One region of the Xanthomonas sp. NCPPB 1826 genome, then DNA from elsewhere that is predicted to be linked to it. Evidence: predicted binding sites of a transcription regulator. Region 1 holds the regulator's gene; the other holds the start of a gene.
The links. The regulator FliA, encoded in region 1, starts transcription of late flagellar genes. The targets are predictions, from matches to a motif close to TAAAGTTTNNCNNNCNNNGGCCGATAA.

Region 1 (8,241 bases):
GCAGTATGAAAAGCTGGAGGCCTTCGGCGCGGCCCCTGCTAAGCACGGGTTCAATATGGAATATCACGGTGCTAAAAACAGTTGTATCGACTTCACATGGGATGCGCTCAATCATGCTGGACTGCACCGGAAGACAAAAGATGGAGTTGATAAAGACTTTGAGGGGGATATCAGACCCGTAGAAAACGTAGATGATATCAAGAGCATTCCTGCTCCTGTGCCTACAAGTGAGTTGAATAAGGAGCACAACAATCCGAAGCCCAAGCAGGAACTTTGGCAGAAGATGATTGGTGAGGCGCAGCCGCCCGGTGAGCAGGTATCTCCACTACAGGAAGTAACACAGCTCGCGAGAGTGCTGCCAACAGATCCGCTGCATCACCAAGCAGAAGAAGCCGTTCGCCGCCTTGAGCAAGGTCTCGGCCGCGAGTACGACAACAACAGCGCACGGCTGGCAGCAAGCAGCGCGTATTTAGCCAAAGAGAACGGGTTGTCGCGAATCGATCATGTCGTGCTGAGCGAGAACACCAAGTCCGTGCGCCAGGGCGAGAACGTCTTCGTTGTGGAAGGTGCGTTGAACGATCCCGCTCACAAGATGGCGCATATGAAGACGAGTGATGCGATTGCGCAGCCCGTCGAGCAATCCTTGGCGCAATTACAGGCCTTGGGCGAAACTCAGCGCCACCAGCAATCCCAGCAGCAGGAGCAACAGCGAGAGCAGTCGATTGCGCCTCAACACCGGATGGTGTGAGGTCTGGTGAAGTAATGGTTCTGAAATAACGGTTCCAGATTCACTTCCACGGCAGCCTAGCCGTCGCCAAACCATCGCGCCCATGCCTGCGCGCGTAGCGACATAGATCGGCAGCGATGCTGGTAGTGACACGACAACGGCCGCAGTACGCGGCCGTTGTCGTTAGATCAGGCAACCAGGATCGTCTTGACGATTCCCGATTCCCGATTCCCGATTCCCGATTCTCCCAATCCCGAATCCCCAACCTCAATGATCGCTGGAACGCAGCCCATCCACATCCAGGATCAGCGCCATGCGGCCGTCGCCGATCAGGGTGGCGCCGGCGTAGCCGGGCAGGCCGCGCAGGGCGCGGGGCAGGGGCTTGATCACCACTTCCTCGCGGCCGCGCACCTGATCCACCACCAGGCCGAAGCGGGTTTCGCCGGCCTGCAGCAGCACCACCGTCAGTAGCGGCGGTTGTTCGGCAGGCACGCCCAGCCAGCGACGCAGGTCGATCAGCGGCAGGGTGTGCGAGCGGCGGTCCAGCACGGCGCGGCCGTCGAACCAGCCCAGCGAGGTCTGCGGGGCGTGCAGCACTTCGACCACGCGCGCCAGCGGCAGGGCGTAGACGGCTTCGCCGGCCTGCACCAGCAGGGTCGGCAGGATCGCCAGGGTCAGCGGCACGCGGATCATGAAGCGGCTGCCGCGGCCCAGTTCGGACTGGATCTGGATCTGCCCGCTCAACTCGCGGATGCGCGATTGCACCACGTCCATGCCCACGCCGCGGCCGGAGATGTCGGTGACCTCGGCCTTGGTCGAAAAGCCCGGCATGAAGATCAGATGCAGGCACTCGTCGGTGCTCAGGCGGGCGGCGGCTTCGGCATCGATCAGGCCCTTGTTGCGGGCGATCTCGCGCAGGCGTTCGGGGTCGATGCCGGCGCCGTCGTCCTGGATTTCGATGCTGACGTAGTCGCCTTCCTGCTGCGCCGACAGGCGCACGTGACCGCTGCGCGGCTTGCCGGTGGCTTCGCGCAGGGCCGGCGATTCGATGCCGTGGTCGATCGCGTTGCGCACCAGGTGCACCAGCGGGTCGGCCAGGGCCTCGACCAGGTTGCGGTCCAGTTCCGTCTCGGCGCCGATCAGTTCCAGCTCCACTTCCTTGGACAGCGTGCGCGCGACATCGCGGGCCACCTTGGGGAAGCGTGCGAACACCTTGCTGACCGGTTGCATGCGGGTGCGCATCACCGCGGTCTGCAGGCGCGCGGTGGCGATGTCCAGCGTGCTGACCGCGCGGTCGAGTTCTTCGTCGCGCAGGCGGGTACGCAGGGTCTTGAGGCGATTGCGCGACAGCACCAGTTCGCCGATCAGGTTGACGATGGCGTCCAGGCGCTTGGTGTCCACGCGCACGGTCTGCTCGGCGTCGGCCGCCTTGGCCGCCGCCTTGGGCGCGGCCTTGGCGCCAGGCGCAGCAGCGCCATGTGCGTCATCGTGTGCGGGTGCAGCGGCAGCGGCCTTGGGCGCGGCCTTGACCGCCGGCGGGCCGCTCTTGGCATCGAACTGCGCAATCAGCGAGGCCGGTGCATGCGGCACGGTTTCGCCCGAGCCCATCGCATCCAGCATGGCCTGCAGATAATCCAGCGACTGCTGCGCGGCATCGAAGTGATGCGCCTGCAACACCGCCTGGCCGGAGCGTGCCATGCCCAGGGTTTCCTCGGCGGCGTGGCAGAGCTCGACCATCGGCTTGATCGCCAGGAAGCCGGCGCCGCCCTTGAGCGTGTGGAAGCCGCGGAACACCGCGTTGAGCTGGTCGGCTTCGTCCGGTGCCTGTTCCAGCGACACCAGCTGTTCGCCGAGGCGATCCAGGATTTCCTGGGCCTCGACAATGAAATCGGCAGCAATATCGTCTGGAACAGCACTCATGGTTACAGCCCCAATCCGGACAGCAGGTCGTCGGCGTCGTCCTGCGACACCGCGTGACGGTCCAGGCCCTTGACTGCAGGACCGGCAAGACCGCCGTCGTCTTTCTTCGGCTCGGGATTCTTCGGCGGCAGGCCGAGCGCACCGAAGCCCTCGTGCACGCGCCGCACGATGCCGGCCACGCGACGGATGATCTGGCCGCTCAGGTCCTGGTAGCTCTGCGCCAGCGACAGCTCGGTCAGGTTATGGCGCATCTTGTCCATCAGCGCGCCCTGGTCCTGGTTCAGGCCACCGTCGCGCAGCTGGTTGGCCAGCTCGCGGCATTCCTCGACCAGGTCCAGCGTGCGATGGCTGGCCTTCTCGGTCATTTCCACCACGTGGTCCAGGCGCGAGCAGGCATCGTCCAGTTCGCCGGCTTCCTCGGGCACGGTGGGCAGCTCGCCCAGCGCCTGCCCGAGTTCGCGCGCGAGCCGGCTCAGGCTCTGCATCATCGGGCGCGTGCGCAGCGCGGCGAGGTGGTCCACCTCGCGCCGCCAGGCGACCTGGTCACCGCTTTCCAGTGCATCGAGCGCGTGCTGCAGGCGCTCGATCAGGGCGGCACGTTCGGCATCGGCTTCCACGGTGGCGTTCATCAGGCGGTCGCCGCCAGACGTTCGAACACCTTGCCCAGCTTCTCTTCCAGCGTCTGTGCGGTGAACGGCTTGATGATGTAGCCGTTCACGCCGCACTGGGCCGCTTCGATGATCTGCTCGCGCTTGGCTTCGGCGGTCACCATCATCACCGGCAGGTGCTTGAGCTTGGCGTCGGCGCGGATGTTGCGCAGCAGGTCGATGCCGGTCATGCCGGGCATGTTCCAGTCGGTGACCACGAAATCGAACGGGCCGGCCCGCAACGCCGCCAATGCGCTGTTGCCGTCTTCGGCCTCTGCGGTATTGGTGAAGCCCAGATCGCCCAACAGATTCTTGACGATACGTCGCATCGTCGAGAAGTCGTCCACGATCAAAATCCGCATGTTCTTGTTCACATCAAGCTCCTAACACTAAAAATACGCGAAAAAATCATTCGTCAATTTCGACACCGGCATCGGCCAGTTCGAAGACCTTGAGGCGGCCGCGCAGACGCACCACCGCCTGGCCATGGATCTGGCAGACGCGCGATTCGCTGACACCGAGCACGGCGCCGATTTCTTTCAGGTTCAATTCCTGTTCGTAGTACAGCGACAGCACCAGCTGCTCGCGCTCGGGCAACTGGCCGATGGCCTTGCCCAGCTCGCGGCCGAATTCGCCACGCTCCATCATCTGCTGCGGATTGGGGCCGCCCTTGGCGGTGGTGTCCAGCTCGCCGTGATCCTCGATCCGCGACTCCAGGCTCAGCACCTGGCCGCGGGCGGCATCTTCCATCAGACGCAGGTAGTCGGGCAGCGGCATCTCCATCGCGGCGGCCACTTCGGTGGCGGCGGCGGCGCGGCCGGTGTGCTGTTCGATCTTGCGCACGGCGGCGGCAGCGTCGCGTGCGCGGCGGTGCACCGAGCGCGGTACCCAGTCGCCACGCCGGATCTCGTCGATCATCGAGCCGCGGATGCGGATCGAGGCATAGGTCTCGAACGAGGCGCCCTGTTCGGAGTCGTAACTGCGCGAGGCTTCGATCAGGCCGATCATGCCGGCCTGGATCAGATCGTCCACTTCCACGCTCGCCGGCAGGCGCGCGGCCAGATGGTGGGCGATGCGGCGCACCAGGTCGGCGTGCTGGGTGACGATATCGTTGGCGTTGTTGCGCTGCACGGCGCGGTACTGCGCGCTGGCCGTGGTTGCGGTAGCGGTGCTCATGCGGCCACTCCCCGTTGGATGATGCGTTCGACGAAGAACTCGACATTGCCGCGCGGCACGGTGGGGGCCTGCCAGCGCGAGGTACGGCGAGCGATTTCTGCAATGGCCTGCGCCGACGGACTGGCGGGGTAGGCCTTGATGACCGGCTGCTGGCGCTGCACCGACAGGCGCAACCAGTCGTCCTGCGGCACGTGGCCGAGGTAGTTCAGCGACACGTCGCCGAGGAATTTTTCGCAGACCCGCGACAGCTTGTCGTACAGCAGGCGGCCCTCGTTGGGGTCGCGCACCATGTTGGCGATGATCTGCAGGCGGTCCACGCCGCGTTCGCGCGAGAGCACCTTGATCAGCGCATAGGCGTCGGTGATCGAGGCCGGCTCGTCGCAGACCACCACCACGGTGTCCTGGGCGGCCTGGCAGAAGGTCAGCACGCTGTCGGTGATGCCGGCGGCGGTATCGATGACCATCACGTCCAGGTCGCGTTCCAGCTCGGAGAACACGTTGACCAGGCCGATGTGCTGGGCCGGGGCCAGTTCTGCCATGTGGCGGCGACCGGAGGCGGCCGGGACCACCAGCACACCGCCGGGGCCTTCGATGATCACTTCATCCAGCGTGCAGCGGCCGGCGATCAGGTCGGCCAGGGTGTACTTGGGCGACAGGCCCAGCACCACGTCCAGGTTGGCCAGGCCCAGGTCGGCGTCCAGCAGCAGGGTGCGCTTGCCCATGTCGGCCAGCGCCACGGCCAGGTTGGCGGAGATGTTGGTTTTACCCACGCCGCCCTTGCCACCGGTCACGGCAATGGTGCGCACCGGGCCCAGGGGCTCGGGACGGGTCGCCGACAGGGGGAAGGCGTTGGTCAGCTTGGCGTATTCACGCGACTGCATGGTTGTGCTCCGGAGTACAGGGCTTATCGGCAGCGCGCCGCAAATCTTCAAGGCGAAGAACGAGACTGGCGGCATTGGCGCGGTGCAGGTCGTCGGGGACCCGCTGTCCGTCAGTCACCCAGGTGATGGGCATTTGGTGATCGACGACGACCGACAGCGCACTACCGAAGCGGCCGGTCTCGTCAAGTTTGGTCAGCACCACGCCCTGGGGCTTGGCGTGGGCAAAGCGGCGCACGACCTCGTCGAGGTCGGAAAAGTGCGCGTTGGCAGGCAGCACCAGCAGCGAGGTGACCTGATGCGCGGCGCGCAGCCAGTTCAGCTGGGCGGCCAGGGCGCGGTCGCGCTGGCCCATGCCGGCGGTGTCGATCAGCACCAGCTTGTAGTCGCGCAGGCGCTCGAGCAGTTCCAGCAGGCTCTCGGCGCTGTCGGCCTCGTGCACGGCGATGCCGAGCTGACGGCCGTAGCTGTGCAGCTGCTCGCGGCCGCCGACGCGCTGGGTGTCGGTGGTGACCAGGGCCACATCGCGCGGGGCGTGCTGGGCGGCGAAGCGCTGGGCGAGCTTGGCGATGGTGGTGGTCTTGCCGGCGCCGGTCGGGCCGACCAGGGCGATCACGCCGCCGCGTTCCAGCGGGTCGACCGGGGCCACCGGCAGGCGCTTGGACAGCAGGCCCAGCATCAGCCCGCGGCCGCGGTGCAATTCGGTATCGGCCGGAATCTGCAGTGCCACGTCGCGGATCAGGCCGGCGTCGAAGCCGTAGTCGTCCATCAGCTCCAGAGCCTGCGCGCGCACCGGCGAGCCACGCAGGCGCTCGTCGGTGAGGCGGTTCATTTCGCGCTCGATCATCTGCCGCATCAGCGCCAGCTCGCCACGCAACTGCTTGAGTTCTTCATCGTTCTGCGGCGCCGGGGCGGCGGCGACCGGCACCGCGGCCAGCGCCGGCGGGGCGACCACCAGCGGCGGCAACGCGGCCGGCGGCAGGATCTGCGGCAGCGCGTCCAGGTCGAAGTCGGCGTCGTCGTCCAGCGCGTCTTCGTCCTGGTCGTAGCCGGCCTGCACGGGGGCAGCAGCGGCGGCCATGATCGGGGTCGGGGCCTGCACCGGGGCAGCCTGCACGGCGGCGCGCTGCACCGGCGCGGTGGTCAGGAAATCGGCGAACAGCTGTTCCGGCACGGCCGACAGCGCGTGTTCCTGGCGCGGCGCGGCGGTCACCGCGACGGCATGGGCCAGGGCCTGGGCGGCAGGCGAGGGGACGGCAGCGCTACGCACCGGTGCGGGGACCTGCGGCTGGCGCGGCACATTGACCGGCTGGCGCAGCGCCATCGCGGCGATCATGTCTTCGGCGGCACTGGCAACGCGCTGGCGCTGGCTCGTACCGGCATCGGCGGCCTGCTTCAGCGGTGCGTGGACCGGTGCGGCGGCGGCTTGCGGGGCCGGTGCCTGCGGGGCAGCTGCCGACGGGATCGGCGCGGCGGCAACGGCCGGCGTCTCGGAGCGCGCGGTTTCCAGGGCGCGCTGCACGAGTTCTTCGTCGTAGTTGCTGGCAGCGACGATCTCGATGCCTTCGGCGGTGCGGCGATTGGACAGGATCACTGCGTCCGGGCCGTGTTCTTCACGCACCATGCGGAATGCGGTGCGCATGTCCGGGGCAACGAAGCGTTTGATTTTCATGCGAAGTGCCTCCAGGAACGGGACCCGCCGGACGCCGGACGGGTGCGCGATGAATGTGGGTGTGTTGCCAGCGTCATGAGTTGCCTGTCCCGTTCGGTTGTTCCAAGTGCTGCTCTCGCCCCGCAGCGGTGGCGCTGGCTGCGGTCTCGGCAGAGCTAATGCACGCGGCGTGCCAAAACGGGGTGCCGGGGTTCCGGCGCGGGAAGCTGGGGCGTTAGGAACAGGCGGGGGCTGTGTGTCCGGCCGGGTCCGACGGCTTCAAGTCGATGGATTGATTGACTTTTTTCCGGGGCGGCGATGCGCTGGCGTCGTCGTGCGGGCGGAAGCGCTGGCGGCCGGAAGGCCAAGTCTGGGGCGCTCGGGATGCCTGGAAACGGCCAGCGCCGTGCAATCGATTGGAGATCCGGGCCAGTGGCGGCTTTCCGACGCCGGGGCGCTGGTCGGTCTCCGGCCTGCTGCCATCGCTGGCCAGCGTGGTGGGTAGGTTCGTAGGAGCGCACCTGGGCGCGACGGGCCGTCCCGGTAACGCCTGTCGCGCCCAGGTGCGCTCCTACGGTGGTGTCGGCGTCTGCGGTGCGTTGTCGGATTGCCTGGCCTGTCGTAGGAGCGCACCTGGGCGCGACGGGCTGTGCCGGTAACGCCTGTCGCGCCCAGGTGCGCTCCTACGGTGGTGTCGGCGTCCGCGGCGTGTTCTCGGGTTGCCTGGCCTGTCGTAGGAGCGCACCCGGGCGCGACGGGATGTGCCGGTAAAGCCAATCGCGCCCAGGTGCGCTCCTACAGTGGTGTCAGCGTCTGTGGTGTGTTGTCGGATTGCCTGGCCTGTCGTAGGAGCGCACCCGGGCGCGACGGGGTGTGCCGGTAACGCCTGTCGCGCCCGGGTGCGCCCCCACGGGGGGCGTTGGTCGGCGGGGCGGTTTCAGCTGATCGTGCCGACCAGCTTCAGGCGCTTGTCTTCGGGCACTTCGCTGTAGGCCAGTACCGACAGGGACGGGACGCTGTGGCGGACCAGGCGGGCCAGGGCGGCGCGGACCTGGCCGGGCACCAGCACCACTGCCGGCTCGTTGCGGGCTTCCTGCTTGCCGACGCAGTCGGCCAGGCTCTGGTGCAGGCGCTCGGCTAGGCCGGGCTCCAGCGCCACGCCGTTGCCGTGGGTGGACTCCTGCAGCACGCGCTCCAGCTGCGGGGCCAGCGTGTAGACCGGCAGCTCGGCCGACATGCCGG
Region 2 (8,241 bases), 240 kb from region 1:
CGCACTGGGATTGCTGGTGCGGCGCGAGCATTCGCGCAAGGAATTGAACCGCAAGCTGCTGGCCCGCGGTATCGAGCCGGACGCTGCACAGGCGGCCGTGGAGCGCCTTGCTGACGAGGGGTGGCAGGACGACACCCGTTTTGCGGCCTCGGTCGTGCGCAATCGCGCAGGCTCGGGCTACGGCCCACTGCATATCCGCGCCGAGCTCGGAACCCATGGCCTGGACAGCGATGCCATCAGCGCCGCAATGGCGACATTTGAGGGCGACTGGACCGAAAACGCGCGCGATCTGATCCGGCGTCGCTTTGGCGACCAGGGCCCCACCGATCTGCCGCAACGGCGCAAGGCCGCCGATCTGCTGGCCCGGCGTGGTTTCGATGGCAACAGCATTCGTAGCGCCACCCGCTTCGACCTTGAGGACTGAGGGCGTCAGGCCTGCTACCCTTCGTGGTTTCAGGTTGTTCCGCTCATCTGCGCCCACATCTCATTGGGTGACCGGGACTGCCGCCCGCCCAATGCCAGCACATGAACGCACCTGCCAAATTCAGCACTTCCCAGATCCGTAGTGACTTCCTCGCGTTCTTCGAGGGGAAGGGCCACACCATCGTGCCATCCGCGCCGCTGGTGCCGGGCAACGACCCGACCTTGCTGTTCACCAACTCCGGCATGGTCCAGTTCAAGGACGTCTTCCTCGGCGCGGAGAAGCGCAGCTACGTCCGCGCGGCCGACGTGCAGCGCTGCCTGCGTGCCGGCGGCAAGCACAACGATCTGGATTCGGTGGGCTACACCGCGCGCCATCACACCTTCTTCGAGATGCTGGGCAACTGGTCGTTCGGCGACTACTTCAAGAAGGACGCCATCAGCTGGGCCTGGGAGCTGCTGACCCAGGTCTGGAAGCTGCCGGCCGAGCGGTTGCTGGTCACCGTCTACCACACTGACGAAGAAGCCTTCGCGCTGTGGCGCGACATGATCGGTATTCCGGAAAGCCGCATCGTGCGCATCGGCGACAACAAGGGTGCGCCGTACGCGTCGGACAACTTCTGGCAGATGGCCGATACCGGCCCGTGCGGCCCGTGCACCGAGATCTTCTTCGACCACGGCGACCATATCGCCGGTGGCCCCCCGGGCTCCCCGGACGAGGACGGCGATCGCTTCATTGAGATCTGGAACCTGGTGTTCATGCAGTTCGACCGCCAGCCCGACGGCACCCTGGTGCCGCTGCCGGCGCCGTGCGTGGACACCGGTATGGGCCTGGAGCGCCTGGCTGCGATCCTGCAGCACGTGCATACCAACTACGAGATCGATCTGTTCCAGGCCTTGATCGGCAAGGCCAGCGCGCTGACCGGCGTCACCGATCTGGAGAACAAGTCGCTGCGGGTGATCGCCGATCACATCCGCGCCTGTTCGTTCCTGATCGTCGACGGTGTGCTGCCGTCCAATGAAGGCCGCGGTTATGTGCTGCGCCGGATCATCCGGCGTGCGCTGCGCCACGGCTGGATGCTGGGGGTACGCCAGCCGTTCTTCAGCAAGATGGTGCCGACCCTGGTCGAGTTGATGGGCGAGGCCTATCCCGAACTGGTGGTCGCGCGGGAGACCGTCGCGCGCGCGCTGCTGGCCGAGGAAGAGCGTTTTGCCGAGACGCTGGACGCCGGCATGAAGATCTTCGATGACGTCGCCGCGCGCGCGCAGGAAGTGATTCCCGGCGCCGATGCGTTCCGCCTTTTCGATACCTACGGGTTCCCGGTCGATCTGACCTCCGACATCGCACGCGAGCGTGGCTTGCGCGTGGACATGGAGGGCTTCGAGTTCGCCATGGAGCGTCAGCGCGAGACCGCGCGTGCCGCCGGCAAGTTCGGTGGCGGCGTCGCATTGCCGGCCGATCTGGTCGCCACCATGTCGCCGACGGTGTTTCTGGGCTACGAGGCCTATGACGCCGATGCGCTCAAGGTCGTGGCGTTGCTCAAGCAGGGCCGTCCAGTTGAACGTGCAGAAGCCGGCGACGAGGTCATCGTGTTCACCGACCGTACGCCGTTCTATGCCGAGTCCGGTGGCCAGGTCGGCGATAGCGGCCAGCTGAGCGGTAGCGATGTCTCCATCGAGATCACCGACACCCAGAAGTTTGCCGGTCAGTTCCATGGCCATGTCGGGCGCATCACCGAAGGTGCGCTGGCATTGGGCGATGGGCTGGCAGGCGGCATCGACGTGCAGCGTCGCGGCAAGACCATCCTCAACCACTCGGCCACGCATCTGCTGCATGCGGCCCTGCGCGAGGTGCTGGGCACGCATGTGCAGCAGAAGGGCTCGCTGGTTGCACCGGACCGTTTGCGGTTCGACTTCTCGCACTTCCAGCCAATCACGCCCGAAGAGCTCGCCGTGATCGAACGCAAGGTCAACGCCGAAGTGCGCACCAACCACAGCGTGGAAGTGCACAACATGGCCATGCAGGAGGCGCTGGATTTCGGCGCGATGGCGCTGTTCGGCGAAAAGTACGGCGAGAACGTGCGCGTGCTGAAGATGGGCGGTTATTCCACCGAGCTCTGCGGCGGCACCCATGTCACCCGCACCGGCGACATCGGCTTGTTCAAGATCACTTCCGAGGGCGGTGTGTCCTCGGGCGTGCGTCGTATCGAGGCGGTGACCGGGCAGGGCGCGCTGGACCATGTCGCCGATGAGGAGCGACGTCTGCTCGAGGCGGCCAGCCTGCTCGGCGGCAATACCGCCGAGGTGGTCGACAAGGTTCGCGCGCTCACCGAACGTCAGAAGCGGCTCGAGCGTGAGCTGGAGTCGCTCAAGGCCAAGCTGGCCTCCGGCGCAACTGCAGACCTGGGTTCCAGCGCGGTCGATGTTGCAGGCGTCAAGGTGGTCGCCGTGCGTCTGGAGGGCTTCGACGCCAAGGCGCTGCGCGATGCGATGGATCGCCTCAAGCAGCAGTTGGGCGACTCGGTCATCGTGTTGGCAGGCGCTGCTGGCGGCAAGGTTGCGCTTGTGGCCGGCGTGAACGGCAGCCCAACTGGCAAGGTGAAGGCGGGGGAACTCCTTGGCCATATTGCCAGTCAGATCGGAGGCAAGGGCGGCGGTCGTCCGGATCTCGCCCAGGGTGGTGGCGAGGATGGTCCCGCCCTTGCGACCGCGCTGGAAGGCGTGCCCTCCTGGGTCAAGCAACACTTGGGCTGAACACTTGTCCTGGTATGCCTTGCTGGTTGGCAGGGTGTCCCGCTACCATTTCCGGTCTATTCCCTTTACCTAGGGCGCGCCTCGTCAGTCGGCCGCCGATGCTGGTGGGAAACCCACCGGTTCCAGGAGATTTGCAAAATGTTGATCCTCACTCGCCGGGTAGGCGAAACCTTGATGATCGGCGACTCGGTCACTGTGACCGTACTCGGCGTCAAGGGTAATCAGGTGCGTATCGGCATCACCGCACCGAAAGATGTTGCTGTACACCGCGAAGAAATCTATCAGCGGATCCAGCGTGGGGATGAGCCGGTCGCTTCCGGTGCGCATCAGGGCGACGATTCTTCGAATTGATCGTCATAAAGGGTTTACGTTAGCCCCTCTTACCCGGTATTCTTCGCGGCCTGCAACGGACACCGCGGCAGGACGCAAAAACTGGAGCGATGCCCGAGCGGCTGAAGGGGCTCCCCTGCTAAGGGAGTATAGGGTCAAAAGCTCTATCGAGGGTTCGAATCCCTCTCGCTCCGCCAGTGTTCTAGACGCCCGCAAATCCCTGATTTGCGGGCGTTTTCATTTGTGCCGGCAGGTCAGTGACGGTCTGCATGGGCATCGCTGGCGCAACGCCGGCGGCTGTGCCGGCCGCAGCATCTGAACTGCCACGAACGCGCTGCGGGCAGCGATTCAAGTAAGCCGGGCACGGGTCGCTAAGGCTGTGACACCTCTCTCGGATCTCACCCCGATGCGCCTGCCGCCGCTGCTTGGACGCTTGTTTTCTTCACTGAGCCGTGGGCTGCAGCACAAGGCCGATGCGGTGGACCGGGTGATGGCGGTGATCGAGTTCGATCTGGATGGCCGCATCCTGCATGCGAACCAGAACTTCCTGTCGCTGATGGGCTACCGGCTGGACGAAGTCGTCGGTCAGCATCACCACATGTTCGTGACCCCCAGCGACCGCGACAGCGAAAGCTATCGACAGTTCTGGCAGGCGCTGCGTCGCGGCGACTTCAATGCCGGGCGGTTCTGCCGGTTGGACAAGAACGGGCGCGAGGTGTGGATCAACGCCTCCTACAACCCGTTGCTGGATCGCGCGGGCAAGGCCTACCGGGTGATCAAGTACGCCACCGACATCACCGCGCAGGTGCGCCAGACCGCCGACTTCGAAGGCCGCATCGATGCGATCGACAAGGTCATGGCGGTCATCGAGTTTTCGCTGGATGGCACGGTGCTCGATGCCAACGAGAATTTCCTTGCGGTGATGGGCTACCGGCTCGATGAGATCCGCGGCAAGCATCACGGCATGTTCGTGGACGCGCAAACGCGGCAGTCCGCGGCCTATCGCGCGTTCTGGGACAAGCTCGGGCGCGGCGCGTTCGACGCGGGGCGCTACAAGCGCCTCAACAAGGACGGCAGCGAGGTGTGGATCCAGGCGTCCTACAACCCGGTGCTCGACGAGCACGGGCGGCCGTACAAAGTGGTCAAGTACGCCACCGACGTGACCCGCCAGGTGATCGATTCGGCCGACGCCGATGGGCGCATCCAGGCCATCGACAAGGTGATGGGCGTGATCGAATTCGATCTGCAAGGGCGCGTGCTGAGTGCCAACGACAACTTCCTGGCCATTTTGGGGTACTCCGCCGAGGAGGCGATCGGCCAGCATCACCGCATCTTCGTGGACGCAAGCTATGGCGCCTCCGAGGACTATCGGCATTTCTGGGCGAAGCTGGCGCGTGGGCAGTTCGATGCGGGCCGCTACCGTCGGCTGCGCAAGGACGGCAGTCCGGTGTGGATCCAGGCGTCCTACAACCCGATCCTGGATGTGTCCGGGCGCCCGTACAAGGTGGTCAAGTACGCCACCGATGTCACCGATCAGGTGCGCTCGGCCGAGCGCATGCATCAGTTGATGCAGCAGACCATGAGCATTGCGCAGAACGTGCAGCGCGAAGCGCACCATATTTCGGTCAGCAACCAGGAACTGGTGAGCCGCTCGTCCACGCAGTCGGCAGCCGTGGCGCAGACCTCGACCACCATCGATCAGCTGGCAGAAACCGTGCGCAGCAATTCCGACAGCGCCGGTTCGGCGCAGCGCATGGCCGAGGCATCGGCCGATGTGGCGCGACGCGGCGCCACCGTCATCGCCGACATGGTCAAGACCACGGCGGGCATTCGCGCGGCCACCGACCGTATCGGCCAGATCATCGAGGTGATCGACGGCATCGCGTTCCAGACCAATATCCTGGCCTTGAATGCAGCCGTGGAAGCGGCACGCGCTGGCGAGCAGGGGCGTGGATTTGCCGTGGTGGCGACCGAGGTGCGTAGCCTGGCGCAGCGCTGCAGTGTCTCGGCAAAGGAAATTCGTGGTTTGATCGACAATGCGACCGACCAGGTGGGCGATGGTTCGCGCCTGGCCGAGCAGGCCGGGGCGGTGATGCAGGACATGGTCGGTTCGGTGCTGCGGGTCACCGCCACCGTGGAGCAGATTGCCGCTGCCAGTCAGGAGCAGGCGCGGGACATTTCCACCGCCAACACCGCGCTGCAATCGATCGGTGTGCAGGCGCGCGACCAGGCGCAGATGGTCGACGATCTGGCGCGCTCTGCACGTGTGCTGGAAGCCGATGCCGACGCGCTGTTTGCCCTGGTCAATGGCGATAGCGATGGCGATGGCGCTATAGCGGCGGCGCGCAGCGAGACCCCGAGCAAGCTGCTTGCCAGGCCTGCCAAGCCGCAGGCCGCGTGATCTCGCGCAGTGATGCAGTACTGCGCGGCGTTGGCGTTGGCGATGCGTTGCGTCAAGCGTGGCAGCGTCATCGCAGTCCTGCAATCAGCGTTGCTTGAGCACAAAAAAGCCCGCCGGAAGCGGGCTTTTTTGATATCGGCAAATCTCCAGTGCGCAGCGTGCCGGCTTGTCGGCGGCACGCTGCGCGCTGCGCTGGTGCCGCTTACCTCGGCAGGTCGAACACCAGCACTTCCGCATCGCGCGCATCGGCCAGCACGATCTCCGGCTCATCGGTGATCTGCAGCGCATCACCGGCCGACAGCGCCTGGCCATTGACGCTCAGGCTGCCGCGCGCCACCTGCACGTAGCCGATGCGGCCCTCGGCCAGTGGCTGCTGCAGGCGCACCTCGCCATCGAGGATCGAGGCATACAGGCGCGCATCCTGGTGCAGGCGCAGCGAACCGTGCTCGCCGCCGGGCGAGGCGATCAGGCGCAGCTGGTTGCGCTTGCTGTCTGCATCGAAATGCTTCTCCTCGTAGCTGGGCTCGATGCCGCTGCGCTCGGGCATCACCCAGATCTGCAGGAAGTGCACCGGTTCGCTGGCGGAGTGGTTGAACTCGCTGTGGGTGACGCCGCTGCCGGCGCTCATGCGCTGCACGTCGCCGTAGTGCAGCACCGAGCCGGTGCCCATGCTGTCCTTGTGCTCCAGTGCGCCACCCAGCACGTAGGAAATGATCTCCATGTCGCGGTGGGCATGGGTGCCGAAGCCTTCGCCCGGGGTCACCTTGTCTTCGTTGATCACCCGCAGCGGGCCGATGCCCATGTGGCGCGGGTCGTGGTAACTGGCGAAGGAGAAAGTATGGCGCGAGGACAGCCAGCCATGTTCGGCGCGGCCACGGGTTTCGCTCTTGCGGACATTCAACATGCTGCTTCTCCTTGAAGGGTTGGTGTCGCCAGGGAATGAATCGGTGTCCCGGCGGCTTGATGGCTAGTCTCCACCTCCGCGCCGGCGCCAAAAAGCGAGTAGATTTGGTCGCTACCATCGAAAAAATCGAACAATGAAAATCAGCCTGGAAGCGTTGCAGATCCTGGATGCGATCGACCGCCGCGGCTCGTTCACGGCCGCGTCCAAGGTGTTGTTCAAGGTGCCGTCGACGATTTCCTACACGGTCTCCAAGCTGGAGGACGATCTGGGTGTGCAGCTGTTCGAGCGGGTCGGCCCCAAGGCGACACCGACCCAGGCCGGGCGCGAGCTGCTGCGCGAGGGGCGGCAGCTGCTGCGGGCCGCGCAGGAGCTGGAGGTGCGGGTCCGGCGGGTGGCGTCGGGTTGGGAGTCGGACTTTGCGATCGGGCTGGATGCGATCCTGCCGGTGGCCTTGCTGCAGGCGCAGATCCTGGACTTCTACACGGTGGCCGACAGCACCCGCCTGCGCGTGGTGAGCGAATCCTTGTCCGGCAGCTGGGAGGCGTTGCTGGATCGGCGCGTGGACCTGATCGTGGCGGCGGGCGAGGGGCCGAGCGGTGGTGGCTATGTCGCCGAGGCGATCGGCACGCTGGGCTTCGTGTTCGCGGTGGCCTCCACGCATCCGCTGGCGGGCGCCGGCCTGCTGGGCGCGGCCGAGCTGGCCGAACATCGTGCGATTGCGGTGGCGGATTCGGCGCGGCGTCTGCTGCCACGCACGGTGGGCCTGCTCTCCGCGCGCGATGTGCTCACCGTGCCGGACATGCAGGCCAAGCTGCAGTTGCAGCTGGCCGGTGCCGGCTACGGTTTTCTGCCCGAGCCGTATGCGCGCGGCGCGCTACAGGACGGGCGGCTGTGTGCGCTGCAGGTGGAGACCCGTAAACCTGATGAAACCTTCTACCTGGCGTGGCGGCCGGGCGAGGAGGGCGAGGCATTGGGCTGGTGGCGGCGCGCACTGCGCCGCGATGGACTGTTCGATGGCTGGTTGCAGTCGCTTGCCGAAACGTATCGTTCCGTCGCCGCCGGGCAGCCGCGTGCGTGAGGAAGGGCGGATAATCGGCCCTCGCCGTCGCGCAGGGTCGCCGCATGCAAGGCTTGATCGAACAGTACGGATTGGCGCTGGTCTTTGCCAACGTGCTGGCGTTGTCGCTGGGCCTGCCGGTGCCGGCGCTGCCGACCCTGGTGCTGGTCGGTGCCGGCTACGCGCTGCAGGGCGGCAGCGATGCCTGGCTGGCCGGATTGCTGGCGTTGGCAGTGTCGGTGCTGGCGAGTCTGCTCGGTGACCTGGCCTGGTATCTGGCCGGCCGCCGTTTCGGCAATCGCACCCTGCAGTCGCTGTGCCGGCTGTCGCTGTCGCGCGATACCTGCATGAAGAAGACCGAGCGGTTCTTCTCGC

Region 2: the regulator FliA is predicted to act here: its motif matches at 3,853-3,879, upstream of AC1PLA_RS09315 (methyl-accepting chemotaxis protein).

The regions. Positions count from the first base shown of each region.
Region 1 is NZ_CM161521.1:2,361,447-2,369,687, forward strand. Features, by position in the region: gene AC1PLA_RS10160 (XVIPCD domain-containing protein) at 1-748, shown strand, start outside; gene AC1PLA_RS10165 (chemotaxis protein CheA) at 995-2,647, opposite strand; gene AC1PLA_RS10170 (protein phosphatase CheZ) at 2,650-3,276, opposite strand; gene cheY (chemotaxis response regulator CheY) at 3,276-3,668, opposite strand; gene AC1PLA_RS10180 (RNA polymerase sigma factor FliA) at 3,703-4,470, opposite strand; gene AC1PLA_RS10185 (MinD/ParA family protein) at 4,467-5,351, opposite strand; gene flhF (flagellar biosynthesis GTPase FlhF) at 5,338-7,020, opposite strand; gene flhA (flagellar biosynthesis protein FlhA) at 7,937-8,241, opposite strand, start outside.
Region 2 is NZ_CM161521.1:2,126,137-2,134,377, forward strand. Features, by position in the region: gene recX (recombination regulator RecX) at 1-424, shown strand, start outside; gene alaS (alanine--tRNA ligase) at 526-3,174, shown strand; gene csrA (carbon storage regulator CsrA) at 3,313-3,525, shown strand; tRNA gene AC1PLA_RS09310 (tRNA-Ser) at 3,609-3,701, shown strand; gene AC1PLA_RS09315 (methyl-accepting chemotaxis protein) at 3,938-5,905, shown strand; gene AC1PLA_RS09320 (pirin family protein) at 6,108-6,809, opposite strand; gene AC1PLA_RS09325 (LysR family transcriptional regulator) at 6,943-7,887, shown strand; gene AC1PLA_RS09330 (DedA family protein/thiosulfate sulfurtransferase GlpE) at 7,932-8,241, shown strand, end outside.